DNA from 3 places in the Nocardiopsis sp. B62 genome. Region 3 is predicted to be linked to each of the others. Evidence: riboswitches for the same ligand, from Rfam matches in the RefSeq annotation. Region 3 holds a riboswitch; each other region holds the start of a gene.
What was found. Region 3 has a riboswitch for thiamine pyrophosphate ahead of thiO (glycine oxidase ThiO). Riboswitches for the same ligand answer to the same signal wherever they lie in the genome.

Region 1 (5,627 bases), on a different contig from region 3:
GGAACGCCGCCACGGTCGGTAGTGCCCACCTGCGGGCCACGTCCACCGCCGTCGCCCCGAAGAGCGCGGGCGAGGCCAGGTGCAGCACGTCGGGCGCGAACGCGCGGATCGCCGCGGTCATGGTCCGCCGGACGGGCAGGCCCATGGGGAAGTCGCGGTACACGGGCAGGGGCAGCGCGGGCGTCCGCACCACTGGGAAGCCCGCGTACGTCGTGGGGCCGTGCCCTGGGGCCAGCACGAGCGCCTGGTGGCCCTCGGCGGCCAGGTGCTCGCTGATCCGGCACACGGAGTTGGTGACCCCGTTGACCTGCGGGAGGAAGGACTCGGTCACGATGGCCACCCGCAGGGGAGGGCGGGGGACGGTGGGCGGGGGTGTGGGGGACATGCGGGGCTCCCAACGCCGATGTGTCACGCCGAGTGGTGGCTGCCTCCGACGCTAGGGTCGGGGAGTGAACCCGGGCCGCCGGGCGGGAGAACCCCGCCCGAAGGGCCGACACGGGTTGGCCGATCAGGTGATGACGCCGTCCGCACGGTCGACTGACCGACGGGTGACCCCGCCATGGCCGTGATCGCCGAACCCGACCGAACCGACACCCCAAGGAGCCGTGTGGTGACACTCGTGGAATGGGCCGAGCTGGTCCGCGCAGAACTCGACCTCGCGGGAACCGATCCCCTTGAGAAGGCCGACGTCGACCGGATCCTCGACCTCGCGCGCGACGCCGCGCACTCCGTGGCCCGACCGGCGGCCCCGCTCACGACCTACCTGCTCGGCGTGGCCGTGGGACAGGGGGCGGACCCCGACGCCGCGGCCGCGGTGCTCAGTCGGCTCGCCCTGGCTCAGGCCGAGGCCGAGGGCGAGGACGGGGGAGGGGGCCAGGGGTAACGGTTGCCCCCTGTGACTGACGCGATCGGAGGGTCGAGTGTGCGTTCATGAGTCGTAACGCGCATTCTGACCTCACGTGATTTGTTTGTTACGCGTCAGTGCCATTCTTTCCCGATACCGAGTAGTGCCCACCGATTCCAACGTGTTTCCGAGGGCCCTGGTTCCCCCATCACCGCTGGTTCCCCCTACCCCATGCAATCACCGAAAGAGAGGTCCTCAGTGGACCACCTCCTAGAGATGGCCGGCGTCCTGTCGGAGATCATCTGGGGACCGTACGTCCTCATTCCCCTGTTGCTCCTGACCGGTGTCTTCCTGACCGTCAGGTTGAGACTGCTCCAGTTCACCAAGCTCGGCCACGCGCTCTGGCTCGCCTTGGTCCGGCGGAAGGAGGACCACGACCAGGCCGAGGGCGACATCTCGCACTACCAGGCGCTCAGCACGGCCCTGGCGGCCACCGTCGGCGTCGGCAACATCGCCGGTGTCGGTCTGGCCATCGGGATCGGCGGCCCGGGCGCCCTGTTCTGGATGTGGGTCACCGGCCTCGTGGGCATGGCCACCAAGTACAGCGAGGCGCTCCTGGGGGTCAAGTACCGGACCAGGGACGAGAAGGGCGAGCAGGCCGGCGGCCCGATGTACTACCTCCGCCACGGTCTGCCCGGCGGCCTCGGCGTCTTCCTCGGCGGGGCCTTCGCGGTCTTCGGCGCCATCGCCGCCTTCGGCATCGGCAACGGCACCCAGGCGGAGGCCGTCTCCAGCTCCATCAACAACATCACCGGCATCGACCCCCGCATCATCGGTGTCGTCCTGATGGTCCTCGTCGCCATCGTCATCCTCGGCGGCATCAAGAGCATCGGCCGGTTCGCCTCCGCGATCGTGCCGTTCATGATCATCGGGTTCATCTTCATGAACCTGCTGGTCCTGATGATCAACTGGGACCAGCTGCTCCCCGCCTTCCAGCTCGTCTTCACCGACGCGTTCACCGGGACCTCCGCCGCGGGCGGATTCGCGGGTGCCGCGCTCATGCTGGTCATCCGCACCGGTGTCGCCCGGGGCATCTTCTCCAACGAGTCCGGTCTGGGCACCGGCGCCATCGCCGCCGCCTCGGCCAAGACCACCCAGCCGGTCCGGCAGGCCATGGTGTCGATGACGCAGACCTTCATCGACACGATCATCATGGTCACCCTGACCGCCCTGATGATCATCACCTCCGGCCTGTGGAACGCCCCCGAGAGCGCCGGGTACGACCCGGACAACAAGGGTGTCCTGCTCACCTCCGGTTCGATGGAGCAGGGCCTGGGCCAGCTCAGCCCGGCCCTGGGCTCCTTCGGCGTGGTCTTCATCGCCTGCGCGGTGGCGATCTTCGCGTACACGACCATCCTCGGCTGGTCGTACTACGGTGAACGCTGCATGGTGTACCTGGCCAAGGGCAAGCGCTTCCTGGTCCTGCCCTACCGGCTGGTCTTCATCGCGGTCGTCTACGTCGGCGCGACCGCCAGCATCGAGTCGGTCTGGCTGTTCAGCGACATCGCCAACGGTCTGATGGCGCTGCCCAACCTGGTGGGTCTGATCCTGCTCTCCCCGGTGGTGGTCGCGGAGACACGGAAGTTCTTCGGCCACCCCGAGTGGCGGAACCCGGACGTGATCATGGACGACGTCAACAAGTAGTCCGCGCTCGGCCGGGGGACGGGTCCCCGGGCCGACGACAAGGGGGGACCGGCCGCAACGGCCGGTCCCCCCTTCGCGTGGCGCCGGTCCGCTACCACCAGGCGTGGAAGTGGTGCACCGGCCCCTGGCCGCCGCCGGCGTCGATCTCGTCGGCGCGGCGCAGGGCCTCGGTCAGGTAGGCCTTGGCGTCGGCCACGGCGGTCACCGCGTCCGGACGCTGGGGGAGCAGGGCGGCGATCGAGGAGGAGAGGGTGCAGCCGGTGCCGTGGGTGTTGCGGGTGGCCACGCGTTCGGACCGGAACTCCACCGGCTCCGAGACCCCGTCGACCAGCAGGTCGACGCTCTCCTCACCGGGCAGGTGGCCGCCCTTGAGCAGGACGCGGCGCGGACCGAGTTCGAGGAGGCGTTCGGCCTGCCCGCGCATCTCCTTCAGGCTGGTGGCCTCGGTCTCGCCGAGCAGGTCGGCGGCCTCGGGAAGGTTGGGGGTGAGAAGGTCGGCGCGCGGCAGCAGGACGGTGCGCAGCGCCTCGATCGCCGACCTCTCCAGGAGGCGGTCACCGCTCTTGGCCACCATCACGGGATCCACGACCACGTTCGGCAGTTCGTAGCGGTCCACGGCGGCCGCGACGGCCTCGGTGACCTCGGACGTGGACAGCATCCCCACCTTGACCGCGTGCACGGTCGCGTCGGTGAACAGGGTGTCCATCTGGTCGGTGACGAAGGACGCGGGGACACCGTGTACCCCGGTGACCCCGCGTGTGGACTGGGCGGTCAACGCCGTCACCACGGTCATCCCGAAGACCCCGTGGGCGGAGAACGACTTCAGGTCGGCCTGGACACCGGCACCCCCGCTGGGGTCGCTTCCGGCGATGGACACGACGTTGTACGCGCTCATTGGCGTTCCTTCGCTAGTACGAACTAGGGCAGGTTCGACGGGTGTGCTCTCAGCCGGGAGGAGTCTCTCCGGCACCCCGCGCCACCGGGGCCTCGCGGCCCCGGCATCACTGTTGGTTTGTGGTGTTTCCGACTGTAGTGGACGGTCCGCCGGGGCGGACCGTCCCTCCGCGCGCGGTCAGACGGTGACGTTGTGGTGGTGGGTCTCCACCCGCGCCTGCTGGGCGTGCTTGCGCTGCTCCCAGATGATCATGCCGACGACCACCACGAAGCCGCCGACGGCGAAGGCGATCGTCACGGGGACGTCGGTCATCGGAAGCAGGTCGCGGTTCTCGTCCTGCCACGGCCACAGCGCACGCAGCGAACCGGCCATCAGACCGGTGAGCACCACGAGGGTGATGTGGTGGTGGTTCTCCAGCAGGAACTGGAGCACCTTCACGAACAGGGCCAGGCCGGTGATCATGCCGAGCACGAAGACCGTGATGTAGGGCAGGTCGGCCCCGCGCAGGGCGGCCATGGTCGGCTCGTACAGGCCCAGGGTCAGCAGGATGAACGAGCCCGACAGGCCCGGCAGCACCAGGGCGCAGATCGCGACGGCCGCGGCGAAGAAGACGATCACCGGGTGGGTGGGCAGGTTGGCGCCGGGCAGTCCGGTGAGCAGGAAGGCGAGCACGGCGAAGACGAGGGCGACCCCGTAGTGCCAGGCCTTCCACTTCTTGCCCGCACCGGTGTAGGGGATCCACAGGCAGGCCAGGACCAGGCCGAAGAACAGCGCGTAGGCGTACTGCTCGTAGACCTCCACCAGCGGGGCGAGGAAGATGGCGGCCAGGATGAGTGCGACGCCCATGCCGATGAGGGCGGGGACGAGGACGCTCCAGTCCACCTGGCGGAACTGCTCCTGGGCCCGCTCCTTGCCACGCCCCCGGGGCACGTCCGTGACGTAGCGCTTGATGCCGCTGACCACGTGGCCCGCGCCACCGATCAGCTTGTCGTAGAGGCCGACCATCAGTGCGACCGTGCCGCCGCTGATGCCGGGCAGAGCCTCGGAGGTGCCGACGGCCCCGCCGCGCACCGCGTTGAAGATGTAGGAGCCTACTGACTTGGCCATGTTGTCGGGCGCGGGCCCGGGAGCTTCCCGGGAGGGGGCGCCGTCCTCCGTCCTGATGGGGCCACCGGTCGCGCGTGAGCGCTCGACCGGCGGGGTCAAAGGGGTGCTTGTACCGCGCGGGTCGCGGGGACGACCTCCACCGGTCCGATGTCCGGCCGCGCGGATGTTTGCCGCCCGGGCCGTGCGATGGGGGAGGAGCGCCGTCAGGCCCCGGGCCGGGCAGCGCCAATTCTAGCGGCGCCGGACGGGGTGAAGGCGTCCGAGCGCCCCGAGAACCGGGGTTTTGGCCAGGTATCAGCCCGCACGGTCCTTAGTCCGAAAACAGATCGTGACGAAGGGGCCGCGGAGCACGGCATCAGTTCCGGAGCGAACCGGACAGGTGCGAGCTCGGAACGGCGGGCGCGGACGGGTCCTCACCGGCCACCGAAGCGGCCCAGCGATAGTCCTGTTTGCCCACCGCCGTGCGCCGCACGCGGTCCACGAAGTGCACGGTCCGGGGCACCTTGAACCCGGCCAGACGCACCCGGCAGTGCGCCCGCAGCGCACCCTCGTCCGGGGCGGAACCGGAGGCCAGGGACACCAGCGCCGTCACCCTCTGCCCGAGTCGCTCGTCCGGGGCGGGCACCACGATCACGTCCTCCACCGAGGGGTGCGCCTTCAGCACGGCCTCCACCTCCTCGGGGTAGACCTTCTCCCCGGCGGTGTTGATCACCACGCTGCCCCTGCCCAACAGCATGATGGAACCGTCGCCTGCCCGCGTGCCGTAGTCACCCGACAGTGCCCAGCGACGCCCCTCACCGTCCGTGGGGAACGTGCGCGCGGTGGCGATCGGATCGTTGTAGTAGCCCAGCGGGATCCGGCCGGTCCGGGCGATCCGACCGACCTCGACCGACCCGGGCGGAAGCGGCCGCAGGGCGCCGTCGAGCACGGCGATGCTCCCACCCATGGTGAAACTGCGCCGGTCGGTGGAGTCCGCCACGCTCGTGTGCTCGTCGGGGGCGGTGGCCGAACCGCACACACCCGTCTCCGATCCGCCGTAGGCGTCGGCCAGGGCGACGTCCTCGCGCCAGGCCCGCC
Region 2 (5,627 bases), on a different contig from region 3:
GTGATGGTCCGCCACTGGTCGGCGAGCAGCGGGATGAGCCGCAGCGCCGCGAGCACGCCCATGGCGGGGCGTTCCGGCACCCGGAGGCGCTGCACGAGGCCGTCGGACATCTCCGTGGGGTCGCTGCTGATCGCGGCGAGCAGGCCAGGCAGGGCGATGGCCAGCAGGCGCACCGCCGCGCCCACGGCTCCCTCCAGGCCGTGCTCGCCGTACAGGTAGTTGACCGCGCCGCTGCTGAGCCCCATGAGCAGGAACGGTCCGCCCAGGATCAGCAGTGTGCGCCGGTCCACTCCGCTGAACGGCACCGTGAGCAGCACCGCGAGCAGCACGACTCCGCCGGTGACGGCGTCCACCGCCGGGATCAGTCCGATCCCGATCGCCAGTGCGGCCAGGAGCTTGGCGGCCGGGTTCAGGCTGGTGAGCCAGTAGCGGGCGCCGCCGCCCTCGGGCACGTCCAGGGTGAGGGTGTCCCCTCCCATGGAGCGATGCGAGACCTGGGAACTCACACGTCCCCCTCTCGTGCCGTGGCAGCCGTCTCGACGGGCGCCGCGCGCCCGTCGGCCACCCGCACCTCCACGTCCGTCAGACGGCGCAGGAGGAGCTCGTCGTGGGTGGCCATGACCACGGCCCGCCCCTCGGCGCGCAGGACGCCGAGCAGCTCCACCAGCTCCGTCCAGGTCCGGGTGTCCTGGCCGAAGGTGGGTTCGTCCAGCACCAGCAGGTCCGGGGCGTGTGAGGGACCGGAGCTGAGCGCGGTCGCCACCGAGAGGCGCCGCTTCTCGCCGCCGGAGAGCGTGTAGGGGTGCACCTCGGCCAACCTGGTGAGCCGCAGCCGCTCCATCAGTTCGCCCACCCAGGCGTCGGTCTCGGCCTCTCCCATCCCGGCCCGCAGCGGCGCGAAGCGGAGTTCGTCGCGGACCGTGGCGGTGACGAACTGGTCCTCGGCGTGCTGGAAGACCGTGCCCACGTGGCGGGCCAGACGGCGTGCAGGCCAGCGAACCAGCGGACGCCGGTCCGACTCGGCCAGCGGACCGCGCGGCAGCACCTGTCCCCGGTGTGGGCGGGACAGCCCGGCCAGCATGGTCAGGAGCGTGGACTTGCCAGCCCCGTTGGGCCCGGTCAGCGCGGTCGCGGTCCCCGCGCGCACGGTGACGTTCACGTCGTCGAGCACCGTGCGCCGGGGCGCGGCGCGCACGCCCACCTGGAAGGGGGTGCGGGCGGTGACGTCCACGGTCTCCACCAGCAGTCCGCCGCCAGGTCCGGGCGTGAGTTCGGGGGCGGGCTCGTTGCCGGGGATCCACACGCCCTGTTCGGCCAGGGAACGACCGTGTTCGGCGAACACCCGTGCCGGGGTGCCGTCCGCGATCACTCCCCCGCCGGGTGCGACCACCACCACCCGGTCCACCAGGTCCACGACGTCGGCCACCCGGTGTTCGACCAGCACGAGGGTGGCCCGGGTCTCGCCGAGCAGGCGGGAGAGCAGGTCGCGGACCAGCGAGGCACCGGCCGGGTCGAGGTTGGCGGTGGGTTCGTCCAGGAGCAGCAGGCGCGGCCGCATGGCCAGCGCTCCGGCGATCACCAGACGCTGCTTCTCGCCGCCGGAGAGCGCGCCCGTGGAGTGCCGGAGGCCGTAGGGGAAGCCGACCTCCGCCAGGGAGCGCTCGACCCTCGGCCAGATGAGCCCGGGGTCCACCCCCAGGTTCTCCAGCCCGAAGGCGACGTCGTCCCCGGCGCGGGCCATCACGAGCTGGGTCTCGGGGTCCTGGCTCACCAGCCCAACGCCGCCCCGGCCACGGTCGGCGGGGACACCGTCCACCAGCAACGACCCCTCCTGCTCGCCGCTGATGGCGCCGTCCTCACCGGTGAGCCCGGCCAGGGAGTGCAGCAGGGTGGACTTGCCCGCGCCCGAGGCGCCGAGCAGCAGGACCCGCTCCCCCGGTTCGACGGTCAGGTCCACCCCGCGCAGGGCGTGGTCGTCGCGGCCCGCGTGCTTCCATCCCCAGCCGGAGAGTTCGACGCGCGCACCGCCTGTGTCGGGTCGGGTCACGGGTCAGCCCCTGGCCGAGGGGAAGGGGGCCAGCGCACCGGCCCGGGCCAGCGCCGTGGTGAGCAGTCGGGCGCCCACACCCGCGATGACCGCCGCACTGAGGACCACGATCACCCCGTAGGTGAGCTGGTACTCGATCGGCCAGGTGACGTTGTAGGCGATGTTGTCCCGGATGGCCGGGGAGAGCCCGGCGACGGCGGCTGCGAGCACGGCCACGCCCATGTTCCAGCGCCGGTAGGCGAAGGCGAGGAAGACCAGCTCGGGCAGCAGCCCCTGGAGGGCGCCGTCGAGGACGACCATGATCCCCCACTGGGTGCCCAGCACGGCCGAGACGGAGGCGGCCGCGATCGAGGTCAGCAGGGCCGCTCCGGGCTTGCGGATGATGAGGCCGCCGAGCACACCGGAGATCAGCCACATGCCGTAGACGACGGCCTGCCCGGGCGGGAAGGCGACGAACAGCGGTGTGGTGACCGACCAGACGATGTTCCACAGCCAGAAGACGACGCCGACCGCGACGCCGATCACGGCGGCCACGACGATGTCGACGGTGCGCCAGCTCCGGAACTTCGCCAGGACCTCCTGGACGGTGCCCGTGGGCCGGGCGGCGGTTCCGGGACCGGTCTCACGGTCGCTTTCGGTACTCATGGTGGTTGATGTCCCTTCGTCGGGGTGACGAGGGCCCATGTGGCCAAGAGCGCCAGCCGGGCGCGCGCACGCGCACGCCGCGATGGCGGTTTCCTATGACTTCCTTCGCTGGCATGACCCAGATCAGGTGTGTAAGGGTCTGCGGCCGGGTGCCGCACTCTCAGCGCTCACGCGCTCCCCTGTCGGATTGCCTCCATTATGGTGCAAACGTGACGATTGGTGAAGACCTTCCCACCTGTGGGACGCGAACGCACCGGCCCCGGAGGGGTCTCGGAGGGGCTCGGACCGGCTTCGGGAACGCCGGAGCGGGGGCGCGCCCGACGGTGGTCGCCGGTCGCACCCCCGCTCGGAGTGCCGTCACGGGTGCCTGACGCACCCGGGGGTCAGCAGCTCAGGTTCGACCCCGTCGTGGTGCCGAGGATCTGGGTGAAGTGCGTGAACGTGTTGATGCGGCTCTGCACCTGTCCCGGGTTGCCGCCGTTGCACTCGATCGAGCCGTTGATGGAGCGGATCGACTCGCCGAAGCCGTGACCGCCGACGATGGCGGTGTGCCCCGACATCGTTCCGGCGCCGGGCTGGGTGTTCCAGAACCAGAGTCCGGTCCGCCAGGCGATCGCGGCGTCCTGCTCGACCAGGTAGGGGTTGTTCAGAAGGTCGATGCCGAGGGCGTCACCAGCGGCCTTGTAGTTGTAGTTCCAGCTCAGCTGGATCGGGCCCTTGCCGTAGTAGGCGGACTGTCCGGCCGGGCAGCCGAAGGGCTGGCCCCAGTCGCAGTAGTGCGGGTAGTTCGCCTCGTTGGTCTCCTTGATGTGCACCAGTCCACCGGTCTCGTGGCTGACGTTGGCGAGGAACGCGGCCGCCTCCCGTCGCTGCACCTCGACACTGCCCGTGTTGGTGAAGCCCGGGTACGAGCTCAGGGCGGCGGTGAGGCCGGCGTAGGTGTAGAAGGAGTTCCGGTTCGGGAACATCTGGTTGAACTGGGCCTCGCTGACCACGAAGTCACTGGGGCCCGGCTGCTCCCCGCCTCCGTCGGTGCCGCACGCGCCCTGGTCGGACCAGACGTCCGAGGTGCCGGGACGTTCGTTCTGCGTCCACCACTTGGCGGTGTAGTTGCGGCCTTCGAAGGAGACCTGGCCGCCGCCGGTGTAGACGGCGGAGGAGCTCCAGGCGGTCGCGCAGGTGGCGGCCTGCGCGACCGTGGCGGGGAGGGTAACGAGCACAGCCGCGATCGCGCCCAGCGCGGCGAGCTGACTCAGGAGACGTCGGATCACGTGATCACACTCCTAGGGTGCGGCGCTGCGTCCGACCGCGCGCCGCAGGGGGTGACGTCACCTAAGCAAGGCTGGTCTAGACCTGTCAAGATCCCCAACCACGGATTGTGAGAACACGATGACGGCGAGGCCCGCCACACGGGTCCGCGCCCCGGTCGCGTGATCGCCGTTCCCGCACGACCACCGGACCGGGGCGCGGACCCCCGGACGCCCTAGGCCTCCTCGTCGCCGTCGTCGCCGCCCCCGTCGTCGTCGCCGTCGTCGCCCCTCTGCTCCGCCGGTTCGGTCTTCGGGTCGCCGAAGCTTCCGGGCGACCCCGCGAAACTGTCCGAGGGCAGGTGATCGGTGGCGCCGCGCATGCTCTCCTGCCAGATCGGACCGGGCAGGGTGCCGCCGTAGACGATCCCGTAGTAGCGGCCGCCGATCGTCACGCTCTGGAGCGGGTTCTGCTCGCCGCCGCGCACGTCGCCCACGACCACGGCGGAGGCGAGGTTCGGGGTGTACCCGGCGAACCAGGCGTAGGCGGCCCCGTCCGTGGTGCCGGTCTTGCCCGCGGCCGGCCGACCGATGTCCAGTCCCTTGGCGGTGCCCCCGTCGAAGGTCTGCTGGAGCAGGTGGTTCACCCCGTCGGCGGCGTCCTGCTTGACCGTCCGCTCGCACTCGGAGGTGGTCTTGAGCTGCTCGCCGGTGCCCTCCTCGGTCACCGAGCGCACCGGGCGGGGCTCGCAGTACTCACCGCGTGCGGCGAAGGTCGCGTAGGAGGCGGCCACGTTCAGCGGGGACACCTCCTGGTCGCCCAGGGTGAAGGAGCTCCACACCCCGAGGTCTGCGCCGTCCGCGCGGTGCACTCCGGCCTTCTCCGCCATCTCCGAGGTCTCGCACAGGCCCACGCGCTTCTGGAGCTGGGCGAAGTAGGTGTTCACCGACCCCTTGGTCGCGCTGATCATGTTGTGGCTGCCGTCGTCGCTCTCACCGGCGTTGCGCACGTTCCACGCGGACATCCTGGTGCCGTCGCAGCCGGACATCCCGCTGACGGACATGCTCTTGGGTGAGGAGAAGCTGGTCCCGTAGCCCAGGCCCTTCTCCAGCGCCGCGGCCAGCGTGTACGTCTTGAAGGTGGACCCGGCCTGGTAACCGGAGGAGCCGCCGTCGGCCTGGTCCACGGCGAGGTTGAGGGAGGTCGTGCCCACCGCCTCGTCGTCGAACCCGTACTTCAGGTTCTGGGCCAGGGCGCGCACCCGGCCGGAGCCGGGTTCGATCATCGCCTGGGCCGCGAACTTCGTGGAGTCCTCGTGCGGGACGCGCTTTTCGATGGCCTTCTCCGCGGCGTCCTGCGCGGCCGCGTCGAGTGTCGTCCGCACGGTCAGCCCGCCCTGGACGATGCGCTGTTCGCGCTCCTCGGCGGTGCCGCCGATCAGGTCCGAGTTCCGCAGCCAGCGCATGGTGTAGTCGCAGAAGAACGGGTAGTCGCTCTCCGCGCAACTGCCTCCGCGCGGCGTGGAGTCGATGCCCAGCCCCCGCTCCTTGTGGGCCTCGGCCTCCTTGGCGTCGAGCACGTCGGTGGCCACCATGCGGTCCAGTACGACGTTGCGGCGTTCGAGCGCGCCCTCGGGGTTGTTCAGCGGGTCGTAGAACGAGGGGGCGCGCACCAGACCGGCCAGCAT
Region 3 (5,627 bases):
AAGGCACCCGAGAACCACGCCCTGGCCCCGTGCGGTCGCCGGCTCGAAGACGCCCCTGGGAGGGGCGGGGCATGGAGCGACCCCGGTCCCGTGCGGGGTCCCGGGGCCGTCGGTGTTCGTTCAGGCGAGTCGCGCGGTGAGCTTGGCCTTGAGGGCGCTGGCTGCCGCTCGCGGGTCCTGCGCCTCGGTGACGGCGCGCACCACGACCACGCGGGTGGCCCCGGCGTCCAGCACCCGGTCCACGTTCTCCAGGTCGATGCCGCCGATCGCGAACCAGGGCCGGTCGGTGCCCAGCGCGGCCGCGCGTTCCACCAGTTCGAGCCCGGCCGCCGGGCGTCCCGGCTTGGTCGGGGTCGCCCAGGTCGGGCCCACGCAGAAGTAGTCGCTCCCGGGTTCCTCCGCCGATCGCGCGGCGGCCTCGGGGTCGTTGTTGGAGCGGCCGATCAGGGGGTCGGCGCCGATGACGTCGCGGGCCAGGGGTACCGGCAGGTCGCGCTGGCCCAGGTGCAGTACGTCGGCGCGCACCGCGCGGGCGATGTCGGCGCGGTCGTTGACCGCGAGCAGGGCGCCGTGGCGTTCGCACGCCTCCCTCAGGACTTCCAGGGCGGCCAGTTCCCCGCGCGCCTCCAGCCCCTTGTCCCGGAGCTGGATGATGTCCACACCGCCGGACAGGGCGGCGTCCGCGAACTCCGCGAGATCACCGCTCCCGGTCCGGGCGTCGGTGCACAGGTACAGAAGGGATGCGTCCAGGCGCTCGCGCAGGCTGGTTCCGTGGCTCGTCCTCACGCGCCCCACCATAACCAACGGCCCGGGGACGTCACCGAGGTGGTGCGTCCCCGGGCCGTGGACGGCTCAGAAGGCCATGCCCTGCGCCCGGCGGCGGACCTCGGTGCCCCGGTTCTCGCGCATGGCCTGGATCGGCGTGCCCGGCAGGGTGTCGTCCGGGGTGAACAGCCAACGCAGGGCCTCCCCGGTGGAGAATCCGGCGTCGGTCAGCAGCACGATGGTGCCCGGCAGGCCCTTGACCAGGTCCTGGCCGTCCAGAAAGGCGGCGGGAATGGAGAGCTCACCACCACGCACCACGCCCATCAGGCGGTTCTCGCGGATGAGGGTCTTGATGCGGTTGGGGCTCACGCCCAGCGGGGCGGCCGCCTCACGCAGGGTCAGCCATTCGCCGACGAGTTCGTCGAGTTCACGATCGCTTTGTGTCACCTCACCAATCTGCCACACCCGACCGGGCCCCGGAGACCATCGCGCCGCCCTGGGGGCTCCCTGCCTGGGAGATCCCCGCCACGGCCGGTCCGGACGGGTTGTCCTACGATGGGTGGACAGACATGTCCCGCGGGAGCCGGGTGGACCCGGCTGAGAGGGAGGCTCGCGGCCTCCGACCGCACGAACCTGATCCGGGTCATACCGGCGAAGGGAGTGGAACACGGCGCCGTGCGCACCAACGACGTTCCCCCGCAGAAGACGATTCATCCCACCACTACCGTGGTCGTGGTCGGCGGCGGTGTCGTCGGCCGGGTCACCGCCTGGCGGGCCGCCCAGCGCGGCCTCGCCGTCACCCTCGTCGAACCCGACCCCGTCACCGAACCCTCCGCCGCCCGCGCCTCCTCGACCGTCGCCGCGGGCATGCTCACCCCCGCCACCGAGGCGGTCTTCGGTGAGGAGGAGCTGATGGAGATCGGGGTGCGCTCCGCGCGCCTGTACGACGACTTCGTCGCCGAACTGGAGGAGGCCAGCGGGGTCGACGTCGGCCACCGCCGCACCGGCACCCTCCTGGTCGCCTTCGACAGCGACGACCTGGCCGTCCTCACCGACCTGCACGCCCTCCAGGAACGCCTGGGCATCCCCACTCAACGGCTGACCAGCCGCGAGTGCCGCCGCCTCGAACCCACCCTCGCGCCCGGCGTGCGCGGCGGGGTACTGGCCCCCGAGGACCACTCCGTGAACCCGCGCGCCCTGCTCCTGGCCCTGGCCCGGGCCGGGGAGCGCGCGGGCGTGCGCGAGGTCTCCGGGTACGCGGAGGAGGTCGCCTCCCCCGGCCCCGACGGGGCGCGACTGGGCGTGCGCCTGGCCGACGGCTCCGCGCTACCCGCCGAACAGGTGGTGCTCGCCGCCGGGTGCTGGGGCGACCGGGTGCGGGTGCCCGAACCCGTGGTGCCGCCGCTGCGCCCGGTCAAGGGGCAACTGTTGCGCGCCCGGGTCCCCGCGGGGGAACCACCGCTGGTCACCCGCACCGTGCGCGGCCTGGTGCGCGGGTTCCCCGTCTACCTGGTGCCCCGCGCGGACGGCGAGGTGATCGTCGGCGCCACCCAGGAGGAAATGGGCCACGACACCTCCCTGACGGTGGGCGGGCTCTGGCAGGTCCTGCGGGACGCGCGCGAACTCGTCCCGGGGGTGAGCGAGCTGGAGGTCGTCGAGACCTGTGTGGGGCTGCGGCCGGGCTCACCCGACAACGAACCCCTCCTGGGCCCGACCCGGGTCCCCGGACTACACCTGGCCGCCGGGCACTTCCGGCACGGGGTCCTGCTGGCCCCGGTGACCGGGGAGGTCATGGCCGAGGCCCTCACCACCGGCGCGCTGCCCCCGTACGCGCGCCGGTTCGCAGCCAGCAGATGGACGCGTGAGCAGACGTGGGAGTAGCAGTGGAACTGATCATCAACGGACAGGCCCAGGACAGCGCGGCGACCACCGTGGACGGGGTCGTGCGCGCGCTCACCGACGCCGGGGACGGCGCCGTCCCCGGGGGGATCGCCGTCGCGGTCAACGACGAGGTGGTGCGCCGCACTGCCTGGACGGACACCGCGCTCCGCGCGGGCGACCGCGTGGACGTCCTCACCGCCGTACAGGGAGGCTGAACCATGACACAGACGCACGAGTCCGTGACCGTCGCGGAAAGCGCCCCGGAGGACCCGCTCGTCATCGCGGGGGTCTCCTTCGGCTCCCGCCTCATCACCGGTACCGGCGGGGCGCCCTCCCTGGAGGTCCTGGAGGAGGCGCTCCTGGCGTCGGGGACCGAACTCACCACCGTGGCGATGCGCCGGATCAGCCCGGGCACCCAGGGGTCGGTGTGGGACGTCCTGGACCGCAACGGCATCCGCCCGCTGCCCAACACCGCCGGGTGCTTCACCGCCGTGGACGCCGTGCGCACGGCGAAGCTCGGCCGCGAGGCGCTGGGCACCGACTGGGTGAAGCTGGAGGTGGTCGCCGACGAGCACACCCTCCTGCCCGACCCGGTGGAACTGCTGGACGCCGCGGAGGCGCTGGTCGACGACGGCTTCACCGTGCTGCCCTACACCAACGACGACCCGGTGCTGGCGCGTCGCCTGGAGCAGCTGGGCTGCGCGGCCGTGATGCCGCTGGCCGCGCCGATCGGTTCCGGTCTGGGCATCCGCAACCCGCACAACCTGGAGCTGATCGTCGAGCAGGCCGACGTCCCGGTGATCGTCGACGCGGGCATCGGCACGGCCAGCGACGCCGCCCTGGCGATGGAGCTGGGCTGTGACGCCGTGTTGTTGGCCACGGCCGTGACACGCGCCCGGGAGCCGGTCCGGATGGCCACGGCGATGCGCGACGCCGTGCGCGCCGGACGCGGCGCCCGGCTGGCCGGACGCATCCCGGTCCGGCGCCACGCCAGGGCGTCCAGCCCCGACGTGGTCTGAGCGTCCCCAGAGGACACCGCCACGGTGGGGGCCGGGGGCCGGGGCCGCCGCCTGCGCGGACACACCACCCTGGACATGGGGTCACGACACTCGAACACACCGTGAAAACCGGGTTTGGTGCCGTCCCCTACCGTGGGAGGGGTGTGCGTGCCGCGCGGCGGCACCGCACCCACATACCGCCCAGGCGCGAACGCCCCGAACCGGCTCCGGTCGGCTCCACGACGGTGGACACGAGGGCCGCCGCGACCGTGAACCGCGGGGCAAACCTGACACCGGCTTCCGCTATCGTGTCGGATCGACACCAGGTGTCGGGTACGCGCCACCGGCAGCGAACGCCCGCGCTCCCCGCAGCAAGGACACAATCCCGCCGTGGACATGACGACTTCCGACCCGCTTGTAGGCGCGACGCTGGACCGTCGCTACTTCGTCGAGTCAAGGATCGCCGGTGGCGGCATGGCGACGGTCTACGTCGCCCACGACCTGAGGCTGGACCGACGGCTGGCACTCAAGGTCATGCACCCCTCCCTGGCCCAGGACCCGACCTTCGTCCAGCGCTTCATCAACGAGGCCCACTCGGTCGCCAAGCTCTCGCATCCCAACGTCGTGCAGGTCTTCGACCAGGGTGAGGACCAGGGACACGTCTTCCTGGCCATGGAGTACGTCCCGGGCCAGACCCTGCGCGACCTCCTCAAGGAGCACGGTCGGCTGGGCCCGCAGCAGGCCCTGAACTTCATGGCCTCGGTGCTGGCCGCGCTCGGCGCCGCCCACCAGGCCGGCATGGTGCACCGCGACGTCAAGCCCGAGAACGTCCTCATCAGCAAGGACGGCCGGGTCAAGGTGGCCGACTTCGGTCTGGCCCGCGCGGTGGAGCAGTCCAACCAGGGGTTGACCCGTACCGGCACGCTCATGGGCACCGCCGCCTACCTGGCGCCCGAGCAGATCGAGAAGGGCACCGCCGACGCGCGCAGCGACGTCTACGCCGCCGGGATCATGCTCTACGAACTGCTGACCGGCGGCCAGCCGCACACCGGTGAGACGCCGATCGCGATCGCCTACCAGCACGTGACCGAGGACGTCCCGCGTCCCTCGCACTTCCTGCCGAACCTGCCGCCCGAGGTCGACGGCCTGGTCACCAAGGCCACCGAGCGCGACCCCCGGTACCGTCCGAGCAACGCGGGCCAGTACCTGGCCAAGGTCCTGGAGGTCCTGCGCACCCTGCCGGACACCGGCTCGGCTCCGGCCGCGCCGTTGGCCCCCGTGGCCCCGCAGGCCAACTCGGCCGCCACCATGACCGCGCCCCAGCTGATCGCGGGCGGCGCAGGTCCGGGTACCGAGAACGCCACCATGGTCGTGGACATGAACGGCGCCGACCTGGGCCGGGACGACTACGACGACGACGGTTACGACGACTACCCCGTGAGGGGCGGGTCGTGGTTCTCGCGCAACCGTCTCCTGGTGGTCGGGGCGCTCGTGACGGCCCTGGTCGTGGGTGTGGCGGGCTGGTGGTTCCTGCTCGGCCGCTACGAGTCCGTCCCCGACGTGATCGGGCTGTCCCCCGAGGCCGCCAGCGAGCAGATCCGCGGGGCCGGTCTGGTGGTCGATCTGTCCGACGACACGGTGTACAGCGACGACGCCGCCGCCGGTGAGGTCGGCGATACCGATCCGGAGGTGGACGACCGCCTCTCCCCGGGTGACACGGTGACGGTGTTCCTGTCCAAGGGCCCGCAGAACGTGTCCATGCCCGACCTCGTTGGCGACGACGTCGCCAACGCGCTCAAGGCCATGGAGGACCTCGGCTTCGACGACGAGAGCGTCGTCCAGGAGGAGCAGGACTCCCCGGACAACGCCCCCGGCGAGGTGCTGGCCACCAGCCCCGAGGCCGGGGCGGAGGCGGACCGGGAGGGGACGGTGACCATCACCGTCAGCAGCGGTATCCCCGTTCCGAGCCTGGCCGGGGAGAAG

Region 1: linked by a shared signal. The riboswitch ahead of thiD (bifunctional hydroxymethylpyrimidine kinase/phosphomethylpyrimidine kinase) and the one ahead of thiO (glycine oxidase ThiO) in region 3 are both predicted to bind thiamine pyrophosphate.
Region 2: linked by a shared signal. The riboswitch ahead of KBX21_RS10475 (ECF transporter S component) and the one ahead of thiO (glycine oxidase ThiO) in region 3 are both predicted to bind thiamine pyrophosphate.

The regions. Positions count from the first base shown of each region.
Region 1 is NZ_JAGPXK010000015.1:71,466-77,092, reverse strand. Features, by position in the region: gene KBX21_RS17220 (glycosyltransferase family 1 protein) at 1-385, opposite strand, end outside; gene KBX21_RS17215 (DUF6457 domain-containing protein) at 611-883, shown strand; gene KBX21_RS17210 (sodium:alanine symporter family protein) at 1,103-2,548, shown strand; gene thiD (bifunctional hydroxymethylpyrimidine kinase/phosphomethylpyrimidine kinase) at 2,640-3,443, opposite strand; TPP riboswitch at 3,432-3,532, opposite strand; gene KBX21_RS17200 (DUF368 domain-containing protein) at 3,621-4,550, opposite strand; gene KBX21_RS17195 (acyl-CoA synthetase) at 4,906-5,627, opposite strand, start outside.
Region 2 is NZ_JAGPXK010000007.1:105,998-111,624, reverse strand. Features, by position in the region: gene KBX21_RS10485 (energy-coupling factor transporter transmembrane protein EcfT) at 1-479, opposite strand, end outside; gene KBX21_RS10480 (ABC transporter ATP-binding protein) at 503-2,047, opposite strand; gene KBX21_RS10475 (ECF transporter S component) at 2,051-2,692, opposite strand; TPP riboswitch at 2,776-2,883, opposite strand; gene KBX21_RS10470 (glycoside hydrolase family 19 protein) at 3,076-3,963, opposite strand; gene KBX21_RS10465 (transglycosylase domain-containing protein) at 4,176-5,627, opposite strand, start outside.
Region 3 is NZ_JAGPXK010000037.1:24,352-29,978, forward strand. Features, by position in the region: gene thiE (thiamine phosphate synthase) at 121-786, opposite strand; gene KBX21_RS24555 (Rv2175c family DNA-binding protein) at 853-1,212, opposite strand; TPP riboswitch at 1,332-1,442, shown strand; gene thiO (glycine oxidase ThiO) at 1,441-2,646, shown strand; gene thiS (sulfur carrier protein ThiS) at 2,649-2,861, shown strand; gene KBX21_RS24570 (thiazole synthase) at 2,865-3,665, shown strand; gene pknB (Stk1 family PASTA domain-containing Ser/Thr kinase) at 4,035-5,627, shown strand, end outside.